4 regions of the Terrabacter sp. NPDC000476 genome follow, and region 1 is predicted to be linked to each of the others. Evidence: riboswitches for the same ligand, from Rfam matches in the RefSeq annotation. Region 1 holds a riboswitch; each other region holds the start of a gene.
The links. A riboswitch is a leader RNA that binds a small molecule or an ion and turns the genes downstream of it on or off. The one in region 1 is predicted to bind cyclic di-AMP.
Positions count from the first base shown of each region.

Region 2: linked by a shared signal. The riboswitch ahead of ABT295_RS13105 (C40 family peptidase) and the one ahead of ABT295_RS09385 (CHAP domain-containing protein) in region 1 are both predicted to bind cyclic di-AMP.
Region 3: linked by a shared signal. The riboswitch ahead of ABT295_RS17790 (glycosyl hydrolase) and the one ahead of ABT295_RS09385 (CHAP domain-containing protein) in region 1 are both predicted to bind cyclic di-AMP.
Region 4: linked by a shared signal. The riboswitch ahead of ABT295_RS17380 (C40 family peptidase) and the one ahead of ABT295_RS09385 (CHAP domain-containing protein) in region 1 are both predicted to bind cyclic di-AMP.

Region 1 is NZ_JBEPDF010000001.1:1,997,626-2,005,043, forward strand. It holds gene ABT295_RS09370 (prolipoprotein diacylglyceryl transferase family protein) at 1-272, shown strand, start outside; gene ABT295_RS09375 (TlpA family protein disulfide reductase) at 269-889, shown strand; gene ABT295_RS09380 (cytochrome c biogenesis CcdA family protein) at 886-1,632, shown strand; cyclic di-AMP (ydaO/yuaA leader) riboswitch at 1,908-2,017, shown strand; gene ABT295_RS09385 (CHAP domain-containing protein) at 2,039-2,878, shown strand; gene ABT295_RS09390 (NADH-quinone oxidoreductase subunit N) at 3,210-4,613, opposite strand; gene ABT295_RS09395 (complex I subunit 4 family protein) at 4,621-6,111, opposite strand; gene ABT295_RS09400 (proton-conducting transporter transmembrane domain-containing protein) at 6,108-7,418, opposite strand, start outside.
Region 2 is NZ_JBEPDF010000002.1:139,246-146,663, reverse strand. It holds gene ABT295_RS13125 (acyltransferase family protein) at 1-790, shown strand, start outside; gene ABT295_RS13120 (GNAT family N-acetyltransferase) at 873-1,877, shown strand; gene ABT295_RS13115 (acyl-CoA dehydrogenase) at 1,975-3,837, opposite strand; tRNA gene ABT295_RS13110 (tRNA-Gly) at 4,075-4,148, opposite strand; cyclic di-AMP (ydaO/yuaA leader) riboswitch at 4,436-4,610, shown strand; gene ABT295_RS13105 (C40 family peptidase) at 4,615-5,184, shown strand; tRNA gene ABT295_RS13100 (tRNA-Gly) at 5,291-5,361, opposite strand; gene ABT295_RS13095 (YfbO family protein) at 5,440-5,901, shown strand; gene ABT295_RS13090 (SMP-30/gluconolactonase/LRE family protein) at 5,901-6,740, shown strand; gene ABT295_RS13085 (AAA family ATPase) at 6,821-7,418, opposite strand, start outside.
Region 3 is NZ_JBEPDF010000003.1:382,394-389,811, reverse strand. It holds gene ABT295_RS17805 (hypothetical protein) at 1-245, shown strand, start outside; gene cysC (adenylyl-sulfate kinase) at 393-1,724, shown strand; gene ABT295_RS17795 (sulfite exporter TauE/SafE family protein) at 1,721-2,737, shown strand; cyclic di-AMP (ydaO/yuaA leader) riboswitch at 2,953-3,103, shown strand; gene ABT295_RS17790 (glycosyl hydrolase) at 3,110-4,051, shown strand; gene ABT295_RS17785 (hypothetical protein) at 4,164-4,484, opposite strand; gene ABT295_RS17780 (hypothetical protein) at 4,477-4,851, shown strand; gene ABT295_RS17775 (PKD domain-containing protein) at 4,947-7,418, opposite strand, start outside.
Region 4 is NZ_JBEPDF010000003.1:286,672-294,089, forward strand. It holds gene ABT295_RS17345 (hypothetical protein) at 1-294, opposite strand, end outside; gene pdxH (pyridoxamine 5'-phosphate oxidase) at 406-1,110, shown strand; gene ABT295_RS17355 (hypothetical protein) at 1,277-1,459, opposite strand; gene ABT295_RS17360 (hypothetical protein) at 1,456-2,601, opposite strand; gene ABT295_RS17365 (hypothetical protein) at 2,605-2,943, shown strand; gene ABT295_RS17370 (MFS transporter) at 3,022-4,272, shown strand; gene ABT295_RS17375 (iron-dependent transcriptional repressor DtxR) at 4,291-4,986, shown strand; cyclic di-AMP (ydaO/yuaA leader) riboswitch at 5,169-5,345, shown strand; gene ABT295_RS17380 (C40 family peptidase) at 5,349-6,212, shown strand; gene ABT295_RS17385 (DsbA family oxidoreductase) at 6,313-6,996, shown strand; gene ABT295_RS17390 (carboxymuconolactone decarboxylase family protein) at 7,071-7,418, opposite strand, start outside.

The sequences.
Region 1 (7,418 bases):
CCGGGCAGCGGCTGGCTCTGGACGCCGCCCGCGGGATCGACGAGCGGCCGTTCGCCGGACTCACCGGCACCCAGCTCATCGCCACCATCGTGGTGACGGCCTCGGCCGTCGCGATCATCACCTCCCTCGCTCGACGTCGCCGCCCGCCCGGGACGGAGTCCCTGGAGACCCTGACCAGCGGCGCGCCCCACGACTCACGCGTGGCCACGCCCACCGCTGTGATCCAGGCCCGGTCCGGCACCGACTCGTCCCGGCCGGGAGACGCCTCGTGAGCGGTCGGGCCCAGCGCGCGCGTCACCGCGCGCGCTGGGCGTGGGCGGTCTCGACCGTGGTCCTGGTCCTCACGGCCGCCGCGTGCGGCACCACGTCCGGCAGCAACTCCGTCGCCGCTCAGGCGCGCTCCGGAGACCGCAAGGGATACGTCTCCGGAGACGGCAGCGTCGAACGGATCGACCCCGCGAACCGCGGCACCCCACTCACGGTCGCAGGCCCCACCGTCGACAGCCGCATCTGGTCCCTGCAAGACCACCCCGGCCAGGTCGTCGTCCTCAACGTGTGGGGCTCGTGGTGCCCGCCCTGCATCACCGAGACCCCCGAGCTTGACAAGGCGTACCGCAACCTGACCAGCCGCTTCAAGGACGTGAGCTTCATCGGGCTGGACACCAAGGAAAGCCCGGAGTCCGCACTGGCGTTCATCCGCGCCAACCGCGTCCCCTACCTGTCCCTCGCCTACGACGGCGGTGAGCGGATGCTCTCCCTCAACGGCAAGGCCCCCGCCACCCCGACGACCCTGATCCTGGACCGGCAGCACCGCATCGCGGCCCGCGTCCTGGGCCCCCTGACCGCCTCAACGCTCGAAGGTCTCGTCGAGGATGTGCGCGCCGCGTGAACCCCGCCGACCTGACCGCCGCCCCCGTCCTCGTCGCGCTCGGCGTCGCCGTCCTTGCCGGGGTCGTCTCGTTCGCCTCCCCCTGCGTCCTACCCCTGGTTCCCGGCTTCCTCGGATACGTGACCGGGCTGTCCGAGCAGCCGCTCGCTGATCGGCACCGCGGGCGGATGGTCCTGGGGACGTTGCTGTTCGTGCTTGGGTTCAGCACCGTCTTCATCATCGGCGCAGGGATCGTCGCCGCCGCGTCCCTGACCCTGCAGGAACACCAGTCCGCGCTCCTGCGCATCAGCGGAGCCGTCGTCATCATCACCGCGCTGCTCTCCCTCGGGGTTGGCCGCTCCTGGTCCCTGACGCCCCGATGGCGCCCACCCACCGGGCTGGGCGGTGCCCCGCTGCTCGGCGTCGCTTTCGGCATCGGGTGGGGACCCTGCCAAGGCCCGACCCTCGCCGCCATCCTCGCCATGGCGGCACCCCTGTCCGCGCAGGACGGCACCGTCAGCCGCGGGATCGCCCTCGCCATCGCCTACTGCCTCGGCCTCGGCCTTCCCTTCCTGGCCATGGCCGCCGGATACGAACGAGCCAGCCGCGCCAGCAACTGGCTGCGGCAACACCGACAACCCATCCGGCTCACCGGCGGCATCATCCTGCTCACCGTCGGCGCCCTCATGCTCGCCGGACTCTGGGAGCCCGTCATCACCTGGCTCCAGTCACGCCTGATCAACAACTTCCGCACCGTCATCTGAAAGACCTAGACGCCCGAACCGGGACCTGCCGCATCCCCGCCTACATCGAACAGAAAGAAGGCCCGACCGACCACACCCTCCACCTAACCGAGACCGACCAAACGACCTGATCCACCCGACAGGAGCCCATGGCCAAATGCCCCACGCCCCGTCGGACACCATCCAGCAGGCGACGAACCTCGTTCCCTGTGACCCAACCCCACGCCCAACAGGGCACTCGCCGGGGCGCCGAATCCTGCCACCCCAACGAGTCCACACCCCCAACACGGCAGGAACGGGGAAACCACCAACAACGGACCCGCAGACGCGAGGTCCTCGGGGTGAAGCCGACGCTCACGCGCCGGCCGGGCCACTACCTCCGGCCCGAACCCGACAGCTAACCCCGCAGGCGCAAGAGAGGCCACCCATGAACACCACCCGACGCCCCGGGCGGCACCGACCGCCCGGCAAGCCCAATCCGATCGCCGAGCTCGCAGTGCTCGCTCGCGAGTCCGCGCAGCCCGCCATGAAGGGAGCCGCGATCCTCGCCGCCACCGGCGGGCTCGTCAGCACACTGGCGCCACCCGCAGCGGCCGAGAGCAACGTGACGGCCAGCGCACCCGCGGCCACCGGGCCCAAATCCGCGGAGCGACCCACCACGGTCGTAGTGCCGGCCCGGCCCGCCCTCACCTCGATCGGCTTCACCCCGACCAAGCCTGTCAAGCAGGTACCCCCCGCAAAGGTCATCACCGACGTCCATCTCGAGAAGGAACGCCAAGCGGCACGGGACACGGCAGAACTCGAACGTGAGGCCCAGCAACGCGCCTCCCGCGACCGGGAACGGCGCAGCCTGAGCAGCACCCCGAGCGCCACCGTCGCCACCGCACCCTCCGCACCCTCCGCGGCCGTCGGCGGCCGCTCTGCGTACAACTGGGGATCAGCCGGTCAGTGCACCTGGGGCGTGCTCAACAAGTGGTACCAGTCCGAGGGCTACTACCCCGGCGGGTGGACCGGCAACGCCCTCGTCTGGGCCGAGCGCGCGGCCGGTGCCGGCTACACCGTCAGCGGGACCCCCCGAACCCGGTCCATCCTTGTCCTGCAACCGGGTGTCTACGGGTCATCGAGTGCCGGCCACCTCGGCTGGGTCACCGCCGTCAACGGCGACCAGGTGACCATCATCGAGATGAACGCCCTGGCAGGTCCGTTCAACTACAACACCCGAACCCTGACCGACATCAGCGGCATGAAGTACATCTACGCACCGTAGGCCACCGAACCCGTTCCCAGCGCCCTGCATAACACGCACAAGCAGGGCGCTGGGAACGGCCTCAAGGACCCACAGACCTTCAACCATGCGGGGCGACTCCCAAAGCCTCCTGAACCTCAACGAGCGATTCGGCAGCGCCGAAGAGCTCCACGACCTCCTGCTGGCTGGTGACTTTCGTGATCATGGAAGCACGAGTCGTCCACGACCACGTGCGGTCAGCACGAAGGAGCCCATTCCAACGGACAGGCACGTCGAGCCGCGCGCGGCGGCGTCGCTGCCGGTCCGTGACTGGCGACGGGACCAGGATGCGCGTGCGGGGCGGCGTCGGCTCCTACGCCGGCCAGAGCCAGCCGGCGCCGACGCCGAGCAACAGGCTCAGCAGCCCCACCGTCACGGCCGCCCCACGGGCACCACGGCCGTATGCCGTCCGTGCCACGAAAGGCTGACCCGCTGAGGAGCCGAGGCCAAACACCGGGACGATCCAGCGCAGGTAGTAGAAAAGGCTCAGCAGGGAGTTGAGCACGACGGCGCCCGTCAGCCACGGCAGCCCCCCTTCCCAGGCGGCCGTCGCCGTCGTCAGCTTGCCGATGAAGACGGCGGTGGGCGGAGTCCCGACCAGGCCCAGCAGGCACACGACCAGTGACCCGGCCAGCCACGGGCGCTGACGGGCCAGGCCGCGGTAGTCGGTGAGGCCGCGATGCTCGGGCAGCGCCGCGGCGACGGCGAAGGCGCCCACGTTCGTGACGGCATACGCCCCGAGGTAGAAGAGCAGCGACGGCTCGGCCAGCGGGCTGCGCCCGACGACGGCCACGGGGACCAGCAGGTAGCCGGCCTGGCTGACCGTCGACCAGCCGAGCAGCCGGCGCACGTCGGTCTGACCGTAGGCGGCGAGGTTGCCGAGCGTCATGGTGAGCGTGGCGAGCACGCCGACGAGCAGGGGCCAGGCCACGGTGGCGGGTAGGACCCCGACGAAGCGCGAGAGTGCCAGGACGGCGCCGAGCTTCGGGACGGTGGTGAGGAAGGTCGCAGCGGTGACACCGGCCGCCTGCGCGGCATCGGGCACCCAGAAGTGCGCCGGCACCGCGCCCGCCTCGAAGAGCAGGGCGCACACGACGAGGACGGCACCGGCCGAGAGCACTCCGGACGGCGACGCTGCCAGCTCGCGGGTGAGCGACACGTAGCTCGTCTCGCCGGACACCCCGTAGAGCAGCGCCGTGCCGAGCATGAGCGAGATGCCGGCCAACGCGCCCAGCAGGTAGGTCTTCATCGCCGCCTCCGCCGCCGCACGGGTGCGTTCCAGCCCGACGAGGCCGTATGCCGGGATGCTGGCCAGCAGGAACCCGACGAGAAGCACCTGCAGGTCACGGGCGCCGCTCATCACGAGGACCCCGGTGGAGGCGAGGAGCAGCAGGGCGTACGTCTCCGCCTCCCGGGGCGAGCCGCCCACGTCGTCCGCTGCCACCAGCAGCATGAGCGACACGACGACCGCGACGACGACCCGCACGACGGCCGTGGCGTGGTCGGCCACGAACGTGTCGTCGAAGGCCGTCTGGGTGCCGCGCGTCATGCCCAGCACCGTCAGGGCGGCCGAGGCTGCCAGGGCGAGGGCTGCGACGGATCGAGTCGCCGACAGCCGGGAGCGCCGCAGGAACGAGCCGGACAGCAGGACCACGAGCGCTCCTGCGAAGAGCGCCATCTCCGGGGCGAGCACCAGCGGGCGCATGCTCATCTCCATGGCGACCTCACCGGGACACCAGTCCGACGAGGACCGACGACGCCGGCTCGATGACGTCGAGCACGACTCGGGGGAAGACGCCGATGACCAGCGAGGCCAGCAGCAGGACACCGATCGCGAGCACCTCCGGTGTCCTGAGGTCCTCGAAGCCGGCGGACTGTCCACGCAGGCCTCCGGTGAACACCCGCTGGTAGGCGCGCAGGAACAGTCCGGCGGTCACGAGGATCCCGATGAGCGAGACGGCGGTCACCGGGGCGGCCCCGATGCTGCCGGTGAAGATCTGGAACTCCGCGATGAAGCCGGACAGGGCGGGAAGGCCGAGCGAGGCGAAGGCACCGACGGCGAAGACCGCCGCGAGCCGTGGCGCCGGTCCGGCAAGGCCACCGAAGCCGTCCAGCTCGTAGTCGCGACCGCGGCGGTGCAGGATCCCGACGACGAGGAACAGGGCGCCGGTGATGACGCCGTGGCTGACCATCTGGGTGACGGCGCCGGTGACGGCGAGCTGACGAGAGGAGGTGCCGGCCGCCGTCAGGCCGGCGACTCCCACGGCGAGCACGATGTAGCCCATGTGGTTGACGGAGGTGTAGGCGATCATCCGTTTGAGGTGGGTCTGGGCCAGGGCTACGAAGGCGCCGTGCAGCACCGAGACGACGCCGAAGGCGATGATCACCCACGACCAGGCCTGCCAGCTCTGGGGCAGCATCGGCATGGCGATGCGGACGAAGCCGTAGGTGCCCATCTTGAGCAGGACGCCGGCGAGGACGGCCGAGCCGATGGCGGGTGCGTCGGTGTGGGCCGGAGGCAGCCAGGTGTGGAAGGGCACGGTCGGCGTCTTGACGAAAAGCCCCAGCAGGATCGCCCCGAGCACGAGTCCGGCGACGGGTCCCGACGAGTGCAGCGGCATCGCGGCCACGAGCGTCGGGATGTCGAAGGTGTGCGGGTCCGAGGCGACGTACAGGCCGATGAAGCCGAGCAGCAGCGCCAGCGACCCGAGGAAGGTGTAGAGGAAGAACAGCAGGGCCGAGCGGGCCGCCGTCCCGCTCCCCCACCCGGCGATGAGGAAGTACATCCCGACGATCGACAGGTCGAAGAAGACGAAGAAGAGGATGAGGTCGGCCGACACGAACAGCCCGAGGCTCACCGACTGCAGGAACAGCATCAGGGCCGCGCGCGACCTCGGTCGCTCGACGTCGCGCAGGCTGTAGACGGCGCAGGCGAGGAAGACCAGGGCGGTCATGCCGACGAGGGGAAGTGACAGCCCGTCGACACCGACGTGGTAGCTGCTGCCGATGCGCGGCATCCAGTCGAGGCGCTCGTCCAAGGCGAGCCGCCCGGCCGCCGGGGTCCGGTAGCGGGCCCACGCCAGAGCCACCAGGAGCAGGTCGACCACGCCGACGGCGACCCAGGCCCAGGCGACGCCGCGCCGTGGCACCGGGACCGAAGCCAGCACGAGAGCTGACAGCAGGGGCAGGAAGACGATGAGACTGAGCACACTCACCTCACGAGAGCGGACGTGACGAGCAGGGCGATGGCAGCCGTGGCGACGACGACGGCCTGGACGTAGTAGTGGTGCAGCTGCCCGGTCTGGGGCCGCCTGGCGCGCTCGGCGAGCGAGCGGACCCCATGCGCTGCACGCGTCACCCCCGCGGCTAGGACGCGGACGTCCACACCGGCCAGAGCCTGCGCCACCCGCCGGCCGGCAGCCGCCACGGACGCGGGCACGGGCTGAACGGCTCTGCGGTCCACTGCGTCGAGAGCCCGGGCAAGGGCGAACGCGGGCCGGACCGCGAGATGCTGCGCGGCCTCCTCCAGCGCCAGCCAACGACGCGGCCAGCCGGGCTCCGGGAGCCGGCCCGCGCGGACAGCGCACACGGTCCCGCCCATGACCGCGATCGACAGCACCGCGGCACCGATGAGCGAGGGCCACTCCACGACGGGCACGGTGGCGCCGACGGTCCCCGCGAACCACGACACGGCAGGTGGAAGGACGAGTGCACCGAGGACCACCGAGCCGGTGGCGAGGACGACCAGCGGTACCGTGCGCGCCGCGCCGGGCCGCTCGTCGTCCTCGGGTTTCAGGGGGTCGGCACCGGGCAGGCGGGTCGACCACAGCGTGGCCATGATCTTGCCGGAGTACGCCGCTGACAAGGCGGCGGCCGCCAGGGACACCGCGTAGAGCAGACCTGCGGCCGGCACGCGCGGACCGGCCGGGTCGAGCAGTGACGCGAGCACCGCGTCCTTGGTCGCCCACAGCGACAGGGGTGCGATCCCCGCCAGGGACAGCGACCCGAGGGTCGCGCTCCATCCGACCACCCGCCACCGTCGGGCCACACCGGCGAGCTGGTCCAGGCGACGGGTGCCCAACAGCGCCAGCCACACCCCGGCGGCGAGAAAGAGCAGCGCCTTGGTGGCCGCATGGGCCACAAGCTGCGCGCTGCCGCCGACGAGGGAGCCGGTGCCGGCGGCGAGCACGACGAAGGCGAGCTGGGCGGCGGTCGAGGCTGCCAGCAGCTGCTTGAGATCGCGCTGGGCGAGGGCGACCACGCCGAGGGCCACCGCGCTGACCGCCCCGAGCCAGGCCACCAGGGGGCCGGCCCATCCGGTGGCCGTGAGCAGCGGCTGGGCGCGCAGCAGCAGGAAGCCGCCGAGGGCCACCATCGTCGCCGAGTGCAGCAGCGCGCTGACCGGGCTGGGTCCCTCCATGGCGCGCGAGAGCCAGAACGAGAAGGGCAGCTGGGCGGCCTTGCCGAGCGCCGCGACGACGATGCCCGCCGCCACGACGTCGCGCCAGCCGGGACTCACCGT
Region 2 (7,418 bases), on a different contig from region 1:
CGGCAACCTCAACTTCGCCCTCGTGTGGCTCGCGCTGCACCAGCTCGGATTCGCCTGGCGCGACGACCTGCTCACGATCAGACGCGGATGGGGCATGGCGGTCGGCGGGTTCGCCGCCATGGGCCTGCTCGTCGGCCTCGGGCCCTACCCGGTCTCGATGGTCGGGCTGCCCGGTGAGGCCGTCTCGAACATGGCGCCGCCGACCGTCGCCCTGCTCGCCCAGGGTCTCGGCATCTGCGGCCTCGCCGTGCTGCTGCGCCCGCTCATGACGCGCGTGCTCGCGCGGCCGTCGGCCTGGCGCGCCGTGGTGGTGGCCGGACCGTTCGCCATGACGGCGTTCCTCTGGCACCTGACCGCGCTCCTGACGGTGCTGCTCGTGACGCGGGCCGTCGGGGTGTCGCAGCCGGCGACGGGCACCCTCGCGTGGTGGCTGACGCGGCCGCTGCTCTTCGCCGTGCTCGCGACCGTGACGGCCGTGCTCGTCGCGGTGTTCGTGCGGTTCGACCGCAGCCCGCGCCCGGCCGGCCCGTCGCGCCCGGCCGGCCCGTCGCGCGCGGCGCGCCCGCGGACCCCGGCGCGACCGTGGGCCGACCCGCTGGCTGCCGTGGCGGCCGCCGTGCTCTTCTTCGGCATCCTCGTCGTCTCGATCGTCGGGGTCGACGTGCTCGGCAACCGGCCCGTCTTCTTCCTCGTCGCCGACGTCACCCCGCTCGTCGGCTTCGCCGTGCTCGGGCTCGGCCTGGTCCTGCTGCGGGCGACCCGACCTCAGGGAGACGCCCAGGCCCGGTGACCTCGGGTGCTGACGTCGGCTGGTGCGCTCCGGCGCCGAAACTCGTTGGTGCTCCGCGGATCCGGCCCCCTACCGTCGAGGCATGGAGACGATCCTCGTCGACGTCCACGACGACGCCGTGTGCGCCCGCGCCCACGAGGTGCTCTGCGCCAGCAAGGGCCACGAGCGACCGTGGAACGAGCCGCCCTCACTGGCCGAGACGGTCGTCGAGTGGCGGCACGTCGACGCGGCCGAGCCGATGGAGATGTGGGCCGCGGTCGACGAGGGGCAGGCCGTCGGCATCGCGACGCTGTGGCTGCCGATGGAGGACAACACGACGATGGCCTGGGTCGACGTCGCGGTCGACCCGGCCCACCGGGGTCGCGGGGCCGGCTCGGCCCTCGTCGAGCGCCTCATGGCGCGGGTCCGCGAGGAGGACCGCTCGACGGTGATCGTCGACTTCCTCGTGCCGCCCGACTCCGACGGCCACCCCTCGCGGCGGTTCGCCGAGGCGCACGGCTTCTCGCTCAACAACACCGAGATCATGCGCCACCTCGAGCTGCCGGTGCCGGACGACGTGCTCGACCGGCACGCCGAGCGGGCCCGCGAGAGGTGCGAGGCGGCATACGTGCTCGAGACCCACGTGGGCGGCGTGCCGACCGCGCTGCGGCCCTCGCTGTGCGCCCTCATGAACCAGCTGGCGGTCGACGCGCCCACGGGCGACATCGACTTCGAGGAGGAGTCGCTGACGCCGGCGCGCTACGAGGAGCACCTCGAGGTGTTCCGGGCGCAGGGGCGGGTGCGGCTGACGACCGTGGCCGTGCACCGGACGAGCGGGGAGGTCGTCGCCTACACGGATCTCGTGCTGCCGTCGGGCGCGCCCGGAACGGCTTGGCAGTGGGGCACGCTCGTGCACCGCGACCACCGGGGCCACCGCCTCGGCATGGCCGTCAAGCTCGAGAATTTGCGGCGCCTGCAGCGCGACCACCCGGGGCGCCGGCGCGTCGTGACCGGCAACGACGACACGAACGCGTGGATGGTCTCGATCAACGAGGAGCTCGGCTTCCGCGTCGTCGAGCTCAGCCCCTCCTACCAGCGCACCCTCTGACGACCCGCCGGCCCGGCAACACACCGAGAAAGACGCAACCCACCGGCAACGGATGCCGGTGGGTTGCGTCTTTCTCGGTGTGTTGCCCGGGACCGGGTCAGAAGGCCGACTCGGGCACGTCCATGAGGTCGTTGTCTGTGGCCTCGGCGATGGCGCGCTCGGCGGCGAGCTTGGGCAGCACGTTCTTGGCGTAGAACGAGGCGGCCGCCACCTTGCCGCGGTAGAAGTCGGCATCCTTGCCGGAGGCGCCGCCGTCGAGCGCCGCCTGGGCGACCTCCGCCTGGCGCAGCAGGAGCCAGCCGACGACGAGGTCACCGGCGGCGAGCAGCAGGCGCGTGGTGTTCTGGCCGACCTTGTAGAGGTTGGCCGCGTCGCCGCCCATGCGGGGGTCGCTCTTGACGAGGTCGCCGATCATGTGGCCGACGATGCCCTGCACGTCCTCGACCGCCCGGCCGAGCAGCTCGCGCTCGGTGTCGAGCGAGCCGCCGAGGTTCTTGGCGAACTCCTGCATCTGCCCGGCCACGTGCTGCAGGGCCTGGCCCTTGTCGCGCACGATCTTGCGGAAGAAGAAGTCGAGCCCCTGGATGGCGGTCGTGCCCTCGTAGAGCGTGTCGATCTTCGCGTCGCGGACGTACTGCTCGATCGGGTAGTCCTGCAGGAAGCCGGAGCCGCCGAACGTCTGCAGCGACTCGGTGCCGAGCAGCACCCACGCGCGCTCGGACCCGAGCCCCTTGACGAGCGGGAGCATGAGGTCGCTGAGGCGGTTGGCGAGCTCGGCGTCCGAGCCGCGCTCGAGCGCGACCGTGGGGTTGCCGGCCTGGGCCTGGTTGACGGTGTCCTGCTGGCTCGCGGTGTAGAGCACGAGCGCGCGCAGGCCCTCGGCATACGCCTTCTGGAGCATGAGCGAGCGGCGGACGTCGGGGTGGTGGGTGATCGTCACGCGCGGGGCCGACTTGTCGGTCATCTGCGTGAGGTCGGCGCCCTGGACGCGCTCCTTGGCGTACTCGAGCGCGTTGAGGTAGCCGGTCGAGAGGGTCGCGATCGCCTTGGTGCCGACGAACATCCGCGCGTTCTCGATGACCTTGAACATCTGCGCGATGCCGTCGTGGACGTCGCCGAGGAGGGTGCCGACGGCGGGCTCGTGCTCGCCGAAGGTCACCTCGCACGTCGTGCTGACCTTGAGCCCCATCTTGTGCTCGACGTTCGTCACGTGGGCGCCGTTGCGCTCGCCGAGATCACCGGTCTCGAGGTCGACGTGGAACTTCGGCACGATGAAGAGGCTGAGGCCCTTCGTGCCGGGGCCGGCGCCCTCGGGGCGGGCGAGCACGAAGTGCACGACGTTGTCGACGAGGTCGCTCTCGGCCGAGGTGATGAAGCGCTTGACGCCCGTGATGTGCCACGTGCCGTCGGGCTGCTGCACGGCCTTGGTGCGCCCGGCGCCGACGTCGCTGCCGGCGTCCGGCTCGGTCAGCACCATCGTGGTGTGCCAGGCCTTGTCGACGATGTGCTTGGCCAGCTTCTTCTGGTCGTCGGTGCCGAGGTGGAAGAGCAGGTTGGCGAAGGAGTAGCTCGCCGTGAACATGTGCACGGCCGGGTTGGCGCCACAGACCATCTCGGCGACCGACCAGCGCAGCGAGGCCGGCACGACCATGCCGCCGAGCTCGGCCGGCACGTCGAGGTTGCCCCAGTCGCCGTCGACGTAGGCGCGGAACGAGCGGTGGAACGACGGCGGCATCGTCACCGTCTGCGTGGCCGCGTCGTAGACCGGCGGGTTGCGGTCGCTGTCGAGCAGGCTGTCGGCCAGCTCGTGCTCGGCGAGGCGCGAGACCTCGGCGAGGATGTCCTTGGCGGCGTCGACGTCGACGTCGGCGTAGATCCCCCGGCCCAGCACCTCCTGCCGGCCCAGCACCTCGAAGAGGTTGAACTCGAGGTCGCGCACGTTGCTCTTGTAGTGGCCCATGGGGACCCTCCGCGTTCTGTGTCTCGTCGTGCGTCCGCGCGTTCCGGCCGCGGGCGCGTCACGTTACTGGCCGGTCACTTCCATGATGCTACTGGCCGGTAACGAAGGCAAGGCGATGAGGTCACGAATGCGCGTCGAGCCCGGTGACGCCGCGCGGGCGGGAGTGGGGGCGCCCCGGGGACGGCAGAAGGGCCCGGTCGTGGTGACCGGGCCCTTCTGCATCTGGAGTACTGCATCTGGAGCAGGCGGCACGAATTGCACGTACGTCTTCCCCCTGGAAGAGGGCTGTTCTGCTACTGAACTACGCCTGCGAGGCGTCGCCTACCGTAGCAACACCGGGGCATCCAGGTCCAAAACCGACGCGCCCAGGTGCCTGACACGGCCGTCGCGCAGGCGCCGCGGGGCGGAGCCCGGTCCACCGCTCTACCCCGTCGGGGTCCGGGAGACGGCCCGAAACCGTGGCACTGTCTGTCGACGGGGGTCGGTCCACTACCCCATTCGTTGGGCAACTGTTGCCAAGATCTGTCATTTCGCGACCTTCCCGTGACCAATCTGTCACCGTCTGTGGGATGGTCATCGCCCCGGGCACCCCCGGGTGGCCCACCGGACGCCGAATCCTGTCCACCGGTGGGGCAGCCCCTGCAACACGTACGGACAGGAGTGGGGGACCCACTTCCGGGCCGGTTCGCCGGTCCTCGGGGTGAAGCCGCATCTGCGGCCGGGCATCTTCCGCCCGAACCCGACAGCTCACCTCACAGGCGTGGGAAGGACTTCACCATGCCCATTTCTGCCCTCGCTCGTCGGATCCCCTGGCAGTCCCTGACGGTCACGCCCCTGCTCGCAGCGGCCCTGGTGCTCGGGACGGGTGGCGCGCCGACGTCGTCGGTCGCGGACCGGGGAGCGCCGCAGGCGGCCGCCCAGGCCGCCGAGGCCTCGGGTCCGGTCACCATCGACGCCGCACCGGTGGCCTACGTGAGCCCGGCCGTGCGTGCCGCCCGAGGACGCACCGCGGTCAAGGTCGCCGCCGCCCAGCAAGGCGACCCCTACCGCTACGGTGCCGCCGGCCCGACCGCGTTCGACTGCTCCGGCCTCATCTACTACACCTACCGCACCCGCCTCGGCGTCGGCGTCCCCCGCACCGCCAACGCCCAGCGCCTCGCGGCCGTGCGCATCGGCAAGTCGAACCTGCAGCAGGGCGACCTCATCTTCTTCATGTCGGGCGGCCGGGCCTACCACGTCGGCATCTACGCCGGCAGCGGCAAGGTGTGGCACTCGCCGAAGCCGGGTCAGCGCGTGCAGCTCTCGAAGATCTGGACGACGAGCTGGGTCGCGGGCCGGATGGCCTGACGGTCGGCGCCGCGGCGGGGCTCCCGGGCCGTGCCGCGGCGCTGTCCCGACGGTCGTGCAGGGGCGTCGCCGGCGTGACGCGGCGGTCTCGCCCGAGGTGAGTCGGAGCGAGCGACGGGAATCGAACCCGCGTATCCAGCTTGGGAAGCTGGCGCTCTACCATTGAGCTACGCTCGCACGGGCCGCCGGAGGATGCCCGCAAGGGACCTGCACGGTGGCACGCGGCGTCAGTGTAGCCGACGCCCGGCCGATGCAATGACCGCGACCCCAGGGGCCGACACCTTCATGGACCACGCCAAGCAGACCGCCTTCGTCGAGCACGTCCGGGGACGCGGTGGCGCGAGCGCCCAGGTCGCCGTCACGCTCGAGCAGTTCTTCGACGGGAACGACTGCGAGTGGTGCATCGCGCCGAACCGACCCGAGGACGTGCCCCTCGAGGTGGTGCGCCGGGTGCTCTTCGACCTCCGCTCGCACCCGGAGGTGCACGACGTGCGCATCGAGCTCGACGTCCTGGAGTTCGACACCTTCCCCGACGACGAGTGGCCGTATGCCAGTGGCGCGGCCGTCGTTACGACGCTGCTTCCCGAGGAGGTCGACAGCCTGACGATCGAGGCCGACACCGAGAGCAGCGGGGGACCGGCAGCGGGGGCCGACTGGCTCGTCGACGCCCCGGGCGTGCCGACGGGGCACCACTACGTCGGGGTGTGGTGGGACTGATGCGGGCGGAGCAGCTGACCGACGCGCTCTGCTACCACGGCGAGGGACCGGTCTGGGCGGATGCGTGGGGCGGGCTCCGGTGGGTCGACATGCTCGCCGGCGACGTGCTGACGTTGCGGGCCGACGGCTCGGTGGACCGCCTGCACGTGGGCGACGTCGCGGCGTTCGTGCGACCGCGCACCGCCGGGGGCTGGGTCGTGGCCACCGAGCGCGGGCTCGCCCGCGCGGACGAGGCGGACGCGCTGCCGACGCCGTGGTTCGACCTCTGGGACGACCCGTCGGTGCGGATGAACGAGGGCGGTGTCGACGGCGAGGGCCGCCTGTGGGCCGGCACGATGGGGTACGACCGCGTGCCCGGCAGCGCGCGGCTCTTCCGGGTGGACGCCGACGGTGGCGTCACCACGGTGCTGCCGGGCGTGACGATCTCGAACGGCATCGACTTCTCGCCCGACGGACGACTCGCCTACTACGACGACACCCCGACCGGGCGCACCGACGTCTTCGACGTCGTCGACGGCGAGCTGGTCGACCGGCGGCCGTTCGTCACGCACGACGTGGGCCACCCCGACGGGTTGACCGTCGACGCCGCCGGCAACGTGTGGGTCGCGCTCAACGGGGCCGGGCGGGTGCGCTGCCACGCCCCCGACGGCGAGGTCGTCGACGAGGTCGAGCTGCCGGTGCGGCTCGTGACCGCGTGCACGCTCGGTGGCCCCGACGGCCGCGACCTGTTCGTCACGACCTCGCGGGAGGACCTCGACGACCCGGAGCCGGCGGCCGGCGCCCTCTTCCGCGCCCGCGTCGCCGTGCCCGGGGTGCCGGTGCGCGCCTTCGCCGGCTGAGGCGGGCGACGCGCAGGCGAGTCCGGCGAGTCCGGCGAGTCCGGCGAGAGGGTGCGGGTGGTCCGGCGCCGACGGCGCCCTCAGCCGGGGTGGATCGATCCCGAGGACGGCGCGTAGGCGAACCAGCCGGGCACACGGGACGCCCGCCCGGGACGCCCGAACGGCGCCCCGTCGTCCGGGCCCCCGCCGTCGACGTCGTCCCCGTCGGCCCGCACGCCGAGCAGGCTCCGGGTCAGGCGCTGCGCGTCGGAGAGCAGGCCGTCGAGCGCCAGGCCGAGGTGGTCGTCAGCCGGTGGCTCGTCGGCGAGCGCTGCCGCCAGCACGGCCCGGCGCACCAGCTCCTTGGCGAAGGACGCCGTCGTGCCCTCGGCGCGGGCGGCGGCCGCGGACATCGCCTCGTCGCCGAAGAGGTGGCCACCGTAGAGGCGGAGCAGCTCGAGCCGGCCGTCGGCATCCGGGAGCGGCACCTCCGCGGCGAGGTCGACCCGGCCGGGGCGCTGGGACAGGGCCACCTCGAGGTCCTCGACGCGGTTGGTCGTGAGCACGAAGGCAACGTCGGCGTCCGAGTCGAGGCCGTCGAGGGCGTCGAGCACCTCGAAGAGGAGCGGCGAGCTGCCCATCCCGATCGACCGGTCCTCCGCGACGAGGTCGCAGTCCTCGAGCACGACGATCGCCGGC
Region 3 (7,418 bases), on a different contig from region 1:
GCCTGCTCGTCGGCGAGCTCGGCGCCCGCAACACCCTGTCGGACGGCGCCCGCGCGAGCTTCCTCGGCGACGCCGTGAAGCTGTTCAACGCCTCGCCGAAGACGCAGGCCGTCGCGTACTTCGAGAACGACAACGGCGCGCTCGGCCCGTGGAACCTGCTGCCCAAGCCGGGCAGCAACACGCCGAACCTGCCCAAGAGCATCGCCACCTGGAAGTCCGCGGTCGCCTCGTCGCCCACCTCCTGACCCGTTCGGGAACCGGCGCGCCTGCCGGGGTCCGAGGCCACAGCGCCTCGGACCCCGGCATCGCGCATTCCACCTCCGGCGACTCCCCCCGCATGGCAGGCTGGTCACGCGGGTGGGCGCAAAGGGGGAGGAAAGACGTTGACATCGTTGACTGCTGCCGTTCGGACGACGGCTCCACGGATCGTCGTCGAGGGGGCGGCCGCGGCGGACCTGGGACTGGTGCGCCACGGCGTGCGACTTCCCTGGCGCCTGCTCGGCGGCCGGGTCGGGCTCGGCGCCGACGCGGCCGGCGGCCGCACGGCCGACCCGTCGACCCCGGCCGGGGCGCCCTGCGTCACGATCGAGGTGGCGGACGGCGACGTCGCGCTCGCGCCGCTGGTCGACAGCGGACGCCTCGTGCTCACCGACGCGACGTGCCTGCCGCTGGCCGAGCTGGAGCGGCCCGAGCTGGGTCGTGCCGAGCCGGGTCGCGGCGGGGACGTCGACGGCGGTGGGCGGCTGACGGTGCGCGGTGAGCTCGTGACCGACCCGACGGCACCGACCGCGACGGCCGCCGACTGGCTGCGTCCCGGCGCAACTCTCGTGGTGGCCCAGCGGCCGCCGCTCGCCGACGAGGTGACCGGGCCGGTCGTCGTGCTCGCGCCGAGCTCGCCGACGCCCCAAGGCATCCCGGCCGCCGTGCTGAGGGCGGCGCTCCTCGCGACGAGCGCGACCCACCCCGACGTCACGGTCGTCGACGCCCCGATCTGGTGGCGCGACGCCGACAGCGACGCCGCCCTCGTCGCGGCCGTGGCACGCTCTGCCGGCGCACCGGTCCGCGTGCTCGCCCACACCGACCGGGCGTGGCTCGAGGCCGGGGCCGCGCTCGACCGCGGGCTCGAACCCGTGGGCCTCGACCCAGCCGTCCGCACCGTGCTGCACCGGTGGCGCCCGCCGCGCACCCGGCGCGGCGTCGTCGTCCTGCTCACGGGCCTCTCCGGGTCGGGCAAGTCGACGCTCGCCTCCGCCCTCGTCCAGCGCATCGAGAGCGAGGGCGTGCGCAGCGTCAGCCTCCTCGACGGCGACCTCGTGCGCCGGCTGCTGTCGTCCGGGCTCGGCTTCGACCGCGCCGGGCGTGACGCCAACGTGCTGCGCATCGGTTTCGTGGCCGCCGAGGTGGCCCGGCACGGCGGGATGGCCGTCTGCGCGCCCATCGCACCGTTCGCGCAGACCCGCGCCGAGGTCCGCCGGATGGTCTGCGAGGTCGGCGACTTCGTCCTCGTGCACGTCGCCACCCCGCTCGAGGTCTGCGAGCAGCGCGACCGCAAGGGCCTCTACGCCCAGGCCCGGGCCGGGTCGCTGCCGGAGTTCACCGGCATCTCGTCGCCCTACGAGGCCCCGGTCGACGCCGACCTCGTCGTGGACACGACGGGGAGCACCCTCGAGGAGTCCCTCGAGCAGATCCTCGGGCACCTGCGCGACGGAGGGTGGCTCGCATGACCCTCGACCCGCTGCTCACCATCGCCTCGCTCGGCATCGGCATCATCGTCGGCCTCACCGGCATGGGCGGTGGCGCCCTCATGACGCCGATGCTCGTGCTCTTCTTCGGGGTGCCGCCGCTCACGGCCGTCTCGAGCGACCTCGTCGCGGCCGCGGTGATGAAGCCCGTCGGGTCGATGGTGCACCTGCGGCGCGGCACGGTGAACCTCTCCCTCGTCAAGTGGCTCTGCATCGGGTCGATCCCGAGCGCCTTCGTCGGCGTGCTGATCCTCAACCGCCTCGGCTCCGGCGCCGCCGCGCAGCACTGGCTGCAGGTCGCCCTCGGGGTGGCCCTGCTGCTGGCCTCGGCCGGCCTCATCGTGCGGGCCTACCTGCGCCTGCTCGAGCGGGCGCGCCGCCTCGACGGCCGCGCCGCGCCCCTGCCGCCCGGGCCGCCCACCGTGACGGTCCGCATCTGGCAGACCGTGCTCGTGGGAGCGGTCGGCGGCATCGTCGTCGGCATGACCTCCGTCGGGTCCGGTTCGCTCATCATCATCGCCCTCATGGCGATCTACCCCACCCTCAAGGCGAGCGAGCTCGTCGGGACCGACCTGCTCCAGGCGGTGCCGCTCGTGGCCTCCGCCGCCGTCGGGCACATGCTGCTCGGCGACTTCCACCTCGACCTGACGCTGTCGCTCCTGCTCGGCTCGATCCCCGGCGTCTGGATCGGCGCCCAGCTCTCGGCGCGTGCCCCGGGCGGGCTCGTGCGCCGGGCGCTGGCCTTCGTGCTGCTCGCCTCGGCCCTCAAGCTGCTCGGGGTGCCCAACACGGCCACGGGGATCGTCCTGCTCCTCGCGCTGCTCATCGGGCCCCCGGTGTGGTTCGCCGCCCGGCGCCGCCACGGCCTGCCCGCCTTCTCCGGCCGGCTCGCGCAGCGCTCGAGCGCCGTGCCCGACAGGGCACCCGGGGCCACCTCGGAGGCCGGCACCGGGACCCGGTCGCGCGTCACGGAAGCGGGCGACGCGGCCCTCTGAGACCGCTATGACGGGAAAACGGTGTGATCCGCGTCACATCTGCTCCCAGCCTTCGGGGACCCCGCTCCTGAGCACGGCCGCGTGCTCAGGACGGCCCCTCCCGCCGGTCGCGGGGCGCTGACCGGATCGTCCGGATTGCTGCCATCTGCCCGTTCCCATCGGACCTGTCGTGACCTGTCCCCGTGTGCAGGGGTCCGCTAGGGTTCCGTTCGCCTTCACACACATCGCCTAATCCCGGAGCCCTCGAGGCCTCCCGGGAGCCGGGGACCCACCGTTCCCTCGGGGTGAATCAGGAGCCTGCTCCTGTAGGGCGCCATCCGGCCCGAACCCGTCAGCTAACCCGGTCGGCAGCCTAGGAGACCTGGAGCAGACATGCGCACCACCCCTCGCTTCGCCCTGCCCGCGCGCAGATCCCCCCACCGGTTCACCGTCGCCGCCCTCGGCCTCGCCGCGGCCGGCTCCCTCGTGGCCACCCTCGCCGTGCCGGCGCAGGCCGCCACGGCGACCGCGCTGCCCGGCGGCAAGATCTACGCCGGCGCCGTCGGCGACACGGCCACCCTCGCCAGCAAGACCGGGACGACCGTCGGCGTCCACGGCTACGGCAACTTCGAGGGCAGCGTGCCCACGGGCCGGATGCTGACCGCGAACAGCTCGTCGAACTGGAAGACCGTCGCCGCGGCCAAGCCCGGCACGGCGATCTACAACAACATCGTGCGCTGGGCGACGACGATCAAGTCGCGCGGCAGCCTCACCCTCTTCGCCTACAGCCACGAGCCCGAGCTCACCTCGAAGACCGGCCTCGGCACGGCGACCGACTTCAAGGCGGCCTACGCCCGCGTCGTGACGATCTTCCGCCAGCAGGGCGTCACGAACGCGCGCTTCGTGCTCCAGCTGACCGACTGGTCGTTCCGCACCAGCACGTCCGACCGGATGTATGCCGGCAAGTGGTACCCGGGCGACGCCTACGTCGACGTCATCGGTGCCGACGCCTACAACTGGTACACGTGCGGCGAGGGCCGGGGCAAGTGGGTCGAGCTGAGCACGATCATCAGCCCCCTCCTCGCCTTCGGCAAGGCGCACGGCAAGCTCGTGGCGCTCCCCGAGTTTGGGGTCACGAAGGACTCCCGACGCGCCACGTGGCTCACGAACGCGAAGAACTACCTCATCGCGAACGAGAGCTGGTTCGCGGCCGCGTACTACTTCAACCACCCGCCGACGAACAAGAACAACCTCGACTGCGTGTGGAACCTCAGCACCTCGGCCGAGTACTCCGCTTACGGGTCGCTGCTGAAGAACGTCAACTTCGCCTACTGACGGGCGAATCCGGCTCCGGCCCCGCGCGCTCCCTCCGAGTGCACGGGGCCGGTCGCGTCGTCGGACGCCGACAGGCCCTGCCGCTCGTGCGGCAGGGCCTGTCGGCGGCCGCTCAGAACGTGACGCGGTAGCAGCCCGTGTCGGCGCCCGCGGTGAACTCCAGGCGCCAGCTGCCGCGGTCGCGCACCGGGAGCGCGACGCGGTAGTAGTACCACGTGTCGGCCTGCTCGACCTGGGTCGAGGACACGGTCCGCACGGCCCCGGTCGGCGACGTCGCCTTGAGCCGGACGCCGGGCATCGCGGCACCGTCGGCGGGCACGACGTAGAAGCTGACCTCGGCGCCGTTGACCGCGCCCTTGGCGACGGCGGCCCGGGCCTGCGCGAAGTTGCCGACCGCCAGCGATCCGGAGCGGACGTCCGTCTGCGTGCCCACGGTCGCGCAGGACGACGACGCGCTGCCCGGCAAGCGGTTCAGCACCGAGGTCTGGTCACCGGCCGCAGCCACCCCCGGGCCCGCCACCGGCTTGGTCGGCGCCGGGGTGGCAGGTGCCGTCGGCCTCGTGCCCGGTCGCGTGGCCGGGGCCGACGACGGCGCCGGCTCGGTGGCCGACGCCGCACCGTCCGGCCGCCCGGTCGCGGTCGTGCCAGCGGCCACGGGCGTGCCTGCCGGTGTGGACGACGCCGGGCCGCCGGCTGCGGCCACGGCGTCGCCCGCCGTGCTGCTGCACCCGGTGAGCAGCGCGAGTGCCGCCACCGGGACCAGGGCCGAGGCGACGGCCGACCGACGTGTGACTCGCTGAGCTCTCATGCTGCGTCCCCCCGACGTCTGGTGCTGTTCACGGAGAAGAGGTGCCGGGGAGCGCCCGCCTGGGCGGGCACCCCCCGGCACCGGTGGTCACGACTGCCCGAAGGCGATCGACCACATGACCTCACGGTCGGACTTGTTGACCGTCGTGGCGGTCACCCCGGCGGACGTGCCGCCCGACGTGACGACCGCACCCGGGTCGGCCGTGAGCGACTCGTAGCGGTAGGCACCGCTCGGGTCCTCGAGGTGGTCACGCACGACCATGCCCGAGGGCAGGGTCCACGGCGACACCGCCGACGTCAGGCCGGCCCAGTGCGACACGACCCAGTCACCCGCCGAGACCGCGATCGCGGGCGTCGTGTGCGAGCTCTGCCCCACGTCGACCGCGCTCACCGCACGCACGCTGGTGGCGTCCGCACCGCGGTAGACCGCGAGGTCGAGCGTGCCGAGCCGGTAGGTGCTCGGGTCGTCGAACCGCACCGTCTTGCCCACGTCCGCCGCGTCGGCGCTCTTGCGCCACACGGTCGAGGTGACCGAGCCGTTGGTGACCGTCGCCACCTGGGTCCAGCCGGTCACGCCGGTCGGCCCCGAGAAGGTGGCCACCGTCGGTCGCGAGAACATCAGGAGCATCAGGTCACCGGCCTGGGTCCCCGTCGGCACCGCCGCGGCCTTGAACTTGGCCGCGCCGGGAGCCGAGTGGTTCGCCCCGACGAACGTCGTGCTGCTCGAGGGCACCGTCACGACGACGTCCTTCGTCAGCGTGCCGGTGGCGCCCTTGTCGTCGGTCACCGTCAGCTTCACCGAGTAGGTCCCCGACGGGGCATACGGGTGCGAGGGCGTCTTGCCCGAGCCCGTGCTGCCGTCACCGAAGTCCCACGCGTACGAGGCGATCGTGCCGTCCGAGTCGCTCGACGCCGAGGCGTCGAAGCCGCACGTCGCACCGGAGCACGACGACCCGAACGCCGCCGTCGGCGCCTGGTTGACCGGGACCGTCACGACGACGTCCTTCGTCAGCGTGCCGGTGGCACCCTTGTCGTCGGTCACCGTCAGCTTCACCGAGTAGGTCCCCGACGCGGCATACGGGTGCGAGGGCGTCTTGCCCGAGCCCGTGCTGCCGTCACCGAAGTCCCACGCGTACGAGGCGATCGTGCCGTCCGAGTCGCTCGACGCCGAGGCGTCGAAGCCGCACGTCGCACCGGAGCACGACGACCCGAACGCCGCCGTCGGCGCCTGGTTGACCGGGACCGTCACGACGACGTCCTTCGTCAGCGTGCCGGTGGCACGCTTGTCGTCGGTCACCGTCAGCTTCACCGAGTAGGTCCCCGAGGCGGCATACGGGTGCGAGGGCGTCTTGCCCGAGCCCGTGCTGCCGTCACCGAAGTCCCACGCGTACGAGGCGATCGTGCCGTCCGAGTCGCTCGACGCCGAGGCGTCGAAGCCGCACGTCGCACCGGAGCACGACGACCCGAACGCCGCCTTGGGCGCCTGGTTGAGGGGCGGCCCGGCGAAGAGGAACATCGACCGGCTCGACCACGACGTGCCGTCGACCGCGGGGCCGCTGATCGCGACCGGGCTCCCCGTGACGGACGCCCCGTCCCAGCCCGCCTTGTAGAGCGTGCTGTCGGTGCGCGAGGCGAAGTACACGCTGTCTCCGGCCACGAAGATGCCACGCACGTTGCGCAGGTCGACGGAGCTGGGGGCGACGTTCGTGCGCTCGTCGACGATCCCGCTGTCGGGCGAGAACCAGCGCCAGAAGAGCCGGCTGTCACCGTAGAGCGTGTAGTAGAGCCGACCTGCGTTGTAGAACATGCCGGTCAGGTTCGGGATCTGCCCGTAGAGCGTCGGCAGGTTGCCGTCGAACGTGCCACCGAGGTGGTTGTCGACCGTCGCCCAGGCCGGGTCGTGGTACGGGTTGATCTGCACCGCGGGCCCCCACGTCGTGCCCGTGAAGGTGCGCGAGTAGAGGTAGCCGTCGGTCTGCGCGTAGAACACCTTGTTGCCGACCATGAAGGCGCCCCGCGTGTTCGACCACGCGATGCCACCGTCGGCGGCGGGCTCCGGTGCGGACGAGGCAGCCGTCGCGGTGAGACCGACGCGGCTGAGCGTGTCGGACGCCGCAGGCGGCGGCGTCGGGACACCGGCCCGGACGATCTCGATGCCGTTGACGAGCGGGTTCTCCACGACGTGCGTGAAGTCGAGCGTCACCTGGCCGCTGGCCGGCACCGTGAGGTTGATGGACTTCATCGTCCCCTTCTGGTCACCGACGTCGCCCACGATGTCGTAGTTCGTCAGCCAGGGGCTGCCGTTCGCGCTGACGCTGAAGACGCGCGATCCGACGGCGCTGGTGCACCCGCAGCGGTTGGCGAGGTAGAGCCGCACCTGCACGTCCGTGCCCGCCGCGATCGGGAACGTCCACCGCATCTCGTTGGCGTCGCCCGGGTCCCACCGCTCGCTGTCGAAGATCGACGACGGGGTCGAGCTCGGCACCGACGGGTCGATCGCCGCGCCGCTGCCCCAGCCGGCCGCGTTGCTGCCGTCGTTGTGCAGCGGGCTCGAGCCGCT
Region 4 (7,418 bases), on a different contig from region 1:
CCGCTCGACGAGCGCCGCGGCCGGCAGGTCGGCCTGCGGGTGCACGCCGACCGGCTCGTCGCCGCTGAAGACGACCCAGTGCGACTGGTCGCCGCGGTAGACCTTGAGGATGCTGCCGTCGGCGAGCGACGTCGCGTGCGCCATCGCCTGGCGGCGGGCCCGCTCGCTCGAGATCGCCTTGTTGGCGGCCTCCTTGGCGGGCTCGCGCAGGGCCTGCGTGGCGACCCAGATCTGCGGGCCGTACTTGATGCCGAGCTTGACGCCCTGGGTGACGATCCTGGCCTTGCCTGCCATCGGGGAACTCCTCCGGTCGGGCCCGGTCGTGCCGGGCTCGTCGCACGGGTCCGCGCACGCCGTGGCCTGACGTCCGCGCGGGCCTCCTGCAGCCAACCCTAGTCTGGGGTCATGGACACCTCACCCTCTGCGGGACTGCCGGCCGTGCGCCGGGTCGACTACCGCGGCGACGGCCTCGTCGAGTCCGACGTCGCCGCGTCGCCCTTCCTGCAGGCGCGGGCCTGGATCGACGCGGCCCTGGCCGCCGCCGACGAGCGCGACGACGTGCCCGAGCCGACCGCGATCTCGGTGGCGACCGTGGACGAGTCGGGGGCGCCGGACGTGCGCACCGTGCTCATGCGCTTCTTCGACGAGCGCGGCCCGGGCTTCGTGACGAACCTCGAGTCGGCCAAGAGCCGCGAGCTGCAGGCCGATCCGCGCGTCGCCGCGGCCCTCACCTGGCCGGCGATCTACCGGGCGATCCGCTTCCGGGGCCGGGCCGAGCTCGTCGGCCGCGACGAGGTCGAGGCCTACTTCGACTCCCGGCCCTACGGCTCGCGCCTCTCGGCGTGGGCGTCCGACCAGTCCCGGCCGGCGGCCGACCGGGCCGAGCTCGAGCGCCGGTGGCAGGAGGCGCTCGAGCGCTTCCCCGACACCGGCAGCGACCGTGACGTGCCGGTGCCCGACTTCTGGGGCGGCTGGCGGGTCGTCTGCGACGAGGTCGAGTTCTGGGCCGGGCGGAGCAACCGCCTGCACGACCGGATCGTCTTCCGCCGCACCGGCGAGGGCACCCTGGCCGACCCCGACGCCTGGACCCGCCTGCGCCTGCAGCCCTGACGGCCCTCGCCCGAACCGGACGAGGGAACAGGGCAGTCCGACGTGGTCGGACTGCCCTGCTTCATCCTGGGATGTGGGTGGGGACGCGACTATCGCGTGGCCACCTCACACGTTCCGGAAGAAATCACTTCTCGGATCACCTCCCTTCTGGGTCGATGGCTCGACGTTACGTCGCGTCGGAATCGGGCGGCAAGGGTTTTTCCGGCTGGTCTCGCTCCGCGGCCCGGTAGCGGCGGATCCGGCGCACCGCCACGGCGAGCGCGACGACGGCGACGACGGCGAGCGCCACGACGAGCATGGGGCCCCACGCGTACTCCGGCGGCGCCGCGGCGTCCGCGGGGACGGTCACGGGCCCACCTCGGGATCGAGCGCGACCGCCGGTGCGGTCTCGGGCCGCAAGTCGAGGCCCTGCCCGGCTCCGCCGCCTCCGACCCCACCGCCGACGGGCGCGGTCCCGGCCCGCCCGGAGCCGGTTTGGGTCCCGGCCCCGCTGCCACCGGGGGACGCCGTCGCCTGGCGTGCGGCCGCGCCACCGACGAGCAGGGCGAGCAGCACGGGCAGCTCGAGGTAGGCGTGGTAGCTCGCGAGCGCGGCATACACGGCCTTGCCCTGGGTGAAGTCGAGCCCGAAGAGCACCGCGAAGAGGGCGGCCGCCACGAAGCCGGCCGCCCAGAGGCGTGGGCCGGTCAGCCATGGCGCGCGTGACTCGAAGGCGGCCGACGCGTCCGGGGCGACGCGGGGCATCAGGGCGACCCACACGACGTAGTGCATGGTCTGCATGAAGGCGAAGACCGCGAGCACCCGCATGCCGAGGACCGTGGCGGCCTCGCCCGGTGGGGCGCTCGCGGCGAGCACCGACTGACCGTCCCCGACGACGCTGCGCACGATGCCGGGGTCGGTGCCGAGGGAGCCGTCGAGCAGCCCGCTCAGCAGCACGGCCGGCACGACGAGCACCCAGAGCAGCTGCACGGCCCGGAACGACCGGCTCCAGCGGCGCGAGGCGATCCGGCGCGACCACTCCCAGAGGAACACGAGCGGCACGACGTTGTGCAAATGGGTCAGCACGACAAAGTGGTAGGCCGGGAACGACAGGGACGCGATGGCCGCGACGGCGATGACGCCCCAGGCCACGTGCCGGCGACGGCCCCGCAGGCCGCGCTGCGCCGCGACGGCGAGGATGGCGTAGCCGAGCACCACCTCGGCGAGCTGGGCGGGCCGGCCGACGACTCCGACGAGCAGCCGGCACACGACGATGCCGGTGATGAGGCCGACGAGCAGGTCGAGGAAGGGCCGGCCGAGCACGCCCGGGAAGCGGCCGACGACGTAGCGGATCTCGAGGAGGTTGTGCAGGATGCCGAAGAGGATGAGGCCGATCACGGCCGTCGCCATCGGCGAGCCCAGAGCCGCGGCGAGGGCGGCCGCGACGGCCCCGAGCACGAGGAGCGTGACGGTGCGCGCAGGAGGCGACGGCGGCGCGGCGGCGGACGTCACGCGATGATCCCTCGCGCGCTCGCGGCGCTCGCGCTGACGCTCGCGGCCGAGCTGCCCGTCCTCGTCGTGCCGGCCCGGCTCGCCGGCTGGGCGAGCGGACGCGTGGCGGTCGCCGGGGCGGTCGCGGTCAACGTGCTGACCCAGCCGCTGCTCTTCGCGGCATCGACCGCCTTCGGGTCGCCGGGGCGCCTGCTGGCCGCCGAGGCGGTCGTCGTCGCCGTCGAGACCGCGCTGCTGCGCTGGGCGTGGCGGGTGCGCGGGCGCCAGGGCGTGGTGACGCTGGCGTGCGCGGTCCTCGCCGCCAACGCCACCTCCACCGCCCTGGGGCTGCTCGTGCTCTGAGTCCCGGTCACGGAGCAATGCTTCCGCCGGCGTGCTGGGGCGGCCACCCGAGAAACCCAATCGTTAGGGTCCTGTGGCGTGACCGAGATTTCGGGGGAGACCCCGCCCGAGCAGGGCGGACGGCTGCGCGCGATCGCGCTGTCGGCATACGGCCCCACGCTGCTCGGCTCGACGGGGGCCGGCGCGGTCTCGCCGATCGTGGCCGTCTCGGCCCGCGAGCTCGGTGCCTCGGTCGGGGTCGCTGCGCTCCTCGTCGCGATGATGGGCGTCGGGCAGCTGCTCGGCGACCTCCCCTCGGGCGCCCTCGCCGCACGCATCGGCGAGCGGCGGGCGCTGCTCGCGGCCGCCGTCATCGAGGCCGTCGGCATGCTGCTGGCCGCGCTCGCCGGCGGGCTCGTGCAGCTCTTCGCCGGCGTGCTCGTCATCGGGCTCGCCGGCTCGCTCTTCGGGCTGGCCCGGCAGGCCTACCTCACCGAGGCCGTGCCCGTCGCGCTGCGTGCCCGCGCCCTCTCCACGCTCGGCGGGGTGCACCGCATCGGCTACTTCGTCGGACCGTTCATCGGCTCCCTCGTCATCGGGCGGTGGGGCATCGGGTCGGCGTATGCCATCGGCGTCGTCGCGAGCGCCGCGGCCTTCACGCTCGTGCTCCTCGCGCCCGACATCACGGCGCGCCACGACGAGGGCGCGCTGCGGTCCGCGCCGCGCAGCGTGGCCTCGGTGCTGCTCCAGCACCGGCACGTCCTGCTCACCCTCGGCACGGGCGCCATGTGCGTGGCCGGGGCGCGCGCGATCCGCGAGGCGCTCGTGCCGCTCTGGGCCGAGTCGGTCGGCTTCTCCCCGGCGCAGACCTCGCTCGTCTTCGGCGTGGCCGGCGCCATCGACATGGCGCTCTTCTACCCCTCGGGCTGGCTGATGGACCGCTACGGCCGCGTCGCCGCCGCGGTGCCGAGCATGCTCGTGCTCGGCCTCGGCATGGCGCTGCTGCCGCTCGCGACGAGCCTCGTGGCGGTGACGGCGGCGGCGACGGTGCTCGGCATCGGCAACGGGCTCGGGGCGGGGCTCATCATGACCCTGGGGGCGGACGCGTCCCCGGCGGACGGCCGGGCCCAGTTCCTCGGCGGCTGGCGGCTCTGCGCCGACCTGGGAAGGGCCGCGGGCCCGCTGGTGTTGTCAGGGCTGAGCGCCGTCATGACCCTCGGTGCGTCGGCCGTCGTGCTCGGCGCCGGGGCGGTCGTCGGCGCCGGCTGGCTGCGCCTCTGGGTGCCGCGGCACGACCCCACCCGCCGCGGGACCGGGGGCCGCCCACGTGCGGCACCCGAGGCTCCCTGATTCTGAGAAGGTATGACCGTGACGGACCTGATCGACACCACCGAGATGTACCTGCGCACGATCTACGAGCTCGAGGAGGAGGGCATCGTCCCGTTGCGCGCGCGCATCGCCGAGCGCCTCGGCCACTCGGGCCCGACGGTGTCGCAGACGGTGGCGCGCATGGAGCGCGACGGGCTCGTGGCCGTGTCGGGCGACCGCCACCTCGAGCTGTCGGACCACGGGCGGCTGCTCGCCACCCGCGTCATGCGCAAGCACCGGCTCGCCGAGCGCCTCCTCGTCGACGTCATCGGCCTCGAGTGGGAGTACGCGCACGACGAGGCGTGCCGCTGGGAGCACGTCATGTCGGAGAAGGTCGAGCGCAAGATCCTCGGCCTCATCGGCGAGGGGCTCGAGTCGCCCTACGGCAACCCGATCCCCGGTCTCGACGAGCTGGGCGTGCGCCAGGACGAGGACTTCCTCACCGGCCTGCGCACCCTGACCGCGGCCGTCGGCGACGCCCCGTCGGTCGTGACGATCCGCCGCATCGGTGAGCCCGTGCAGGTCGACCCCGAGGCCCTCGCGCTGCTGACGAGCGCCGGAGTCGTGCCCGGCGCCCGCGTCGAGGTGGTGCGCGACGGGACGCGCGTCGTGGCCGTGCGCGAGGGCAGCGAGCCCTCGACCGGTGTCTCGCTGCCGGCCGACGTCGCGGTCCACGTCTTCTGCCAGGCCGCCTGAGCCCCGGCCGGAGCGGCCGCCGAGGGGCCGCTGCACCCGCTCCACACCCGCTCCACACCCCCTCGGGACGTGCCCGGGACACCTGTGGACGGAAAGTGACAAGACCGTGACCATTGGGTACGGTTGGCGGGCTCGCTCTCCCCGTCGAGTGGGCGCCCCGGGTCGGACCGCCGAGTCCTGCCATCGACCAGGGGCCCAGTTCGAACACCATGGCAGGAGCGGGGGACCCACCGTTCTCCGGGCGTCGTGAGACGCCCTCGGGGTGAAGCCCTCCACGGACCGATGCCGGTCCGAGCGAAGGCCGGGTAGTACCTCAAGCCCGAACCCGACAGCTCACCTCGTAGGCGTCGAGAGGTCAACCTGTGGCTCAGAACGTTCCCGGGCGCCATCGCGCCCCCGGTCGCTTCAACGCGATCTCCGAGCTGAAGACGATCGCCCGGGAGTCAGCGCAGCCCGCCGTCAAGGGTGCGGCGATCGTGGCCGCCTCGGGTGGCCTCGTCGCGACGTTCGCCAACCCGGCCAGCGCCAGCGCTGCCGACGGCTCGAACAGCCCCGTGGCCGGTGTCAGCGTCTCCGGTGCCGCGGCCGTCGGCCCGGCCGCAGGCACGGTCACCGCCCCGAGCGCGCTGTCCGCGATCGGCTACGCCAAGCCGGCCCTCAAGGCCAAGGTCAAGCCGGTCGTCATCGAGGACGTCAAGGTCAAGCGCGAGCGCGCCCAGGCCAAGGCCGAGAAGGCCGCCGCCGAGCGTGCGGCCGAGCGCGCCGCCGCCCGTGAGGCCGCTGCCGCCCGCGACACGAGCTCGTCCTCGTCCGGCTCGAGCTCGTCCAGCTCCAGCTCCAGCTCTCGCGCCTCGCGCTCGTCGAGCCGCGCCGCCCTCAACGCCCCCGCGCCGAGCGCCTCGGGCATCGTCGGCATCGCGCAGGCCTACTCCGGCGTCCCGTACGTCTACGGCGGCACGACGCCCAACGGCTTCGACTGCTCGGGCTTCACCTCCTTCGTCTACCGCCAGGCCGGCATCTCGATCCCGCGCACGGCCTCCGCGCAGGCCCGCGCCGCCACGCCGGTCAGCGACCCGCGCCCCGGCGACCTCGTCTTCTTCGGCTCGCCGATCTACCACGTGGGCATCTACGTCAGCCCCGGCCGGATGATCGACGCGCAGCGTCCCGGCACGACGACGGGCAACCACTCCATCTGGACGACGCCGTCGTCGTACGGCCGCATCTGAGCGGTCGCTCCCGCCAGACCTTCGCGCTGCGCCCCCACCGGTCACCGGTGGGGGCGCAGCGCCGTACGGGGCCCCGGACGGCCCGTGGTTGACTGAGTCGATGACCGACCAGCCTGCTGCCGAGTCCACGACCGTCATCGAGCTCGACCTGTGGGGCGACCTCACCTGCCCCTACTCGTGGATCGTCAAGCGGCGCCTCGAGGCGGCCGTGCACGGCTTCGAGCGGCCCAGCGACGTGACGGTACGGCTCCGGTCGTTCGAGCTCGACCCCGACCTGGCGGTGGGCGGCGGCGTGCCGGTGCGCGAGCACCTCTCGGTGCGCCACGGGGGCGACGCCGGTGCCGGGCACCTGATGAACGCCCGCGCGAGCGAGCTCGCCGAGGCCGACGACCTCGTCTTCGACTGGGACCGCGCCGTGCGGGCGAACACCTTCGACGCGCACCGGCTGTGTGCCCTCGCGGGCGAGATGGGTGGCCCGGCCCTCCGGGGCGCGGCCACCGAGCGCTTCCACGCCGCCCACTTCGGCGAGGGGCTCGCGCTCGACGACCACGAGGTGCTGCAGCGACTGGCCGCGGAGTGCGGCCTCGACGAGCGCCGGGTCTCCTCCGTGCTCGCCTCGGACGAGTACGCCGACCAGGTGCGCGCCGACGAGCAGCAGGCGAGGTCGCTCGGCGTCACCGCGACGCCCTTCGTGCTCGCCAACGGGTATGCCGCCGTGACCGGTGCGCGCCCCACCGACGACTACCTCGCGCTGCTGCGCGGCGTCGCCACCCAGAGCGTCTGACAGCTCGCCGCCGCGGGTCGGGCGGAGGGCGCGGAGCGAGCCGACGGCATACGTGGTCGGCGCGACGGGCGGTGTCAGGAGGGGCGGTCGGCGGGCGGGCGCCCGAACGACACGGCGTCGCGCACCGTCGGGGAGGCGTCGTCGCGCAGCTGGCGGTCGGGGCGCACGCCGAGGGCGTCGTTGACGAGCGAGAACGCGCGCCGGAGCGCGACGAACGCCGTGATCGCGAAGATCTGCCGGTCGCCGAAACCGGCCGCGCGCAGCGGCTGGAGGTCGTCGGCGGTCGTCGCGTTGGCGTCGCGGGTGACGGTGCGCGCCCAGGTGGCTAGGGCGGCGTCGGCGGGCTCGAGACCTGCGTCGTCGTGGTGCAGGACCGAACCCGCGACGGCGTCGCCGGCCTCGATGGCGAGCCGGCCGCCCCA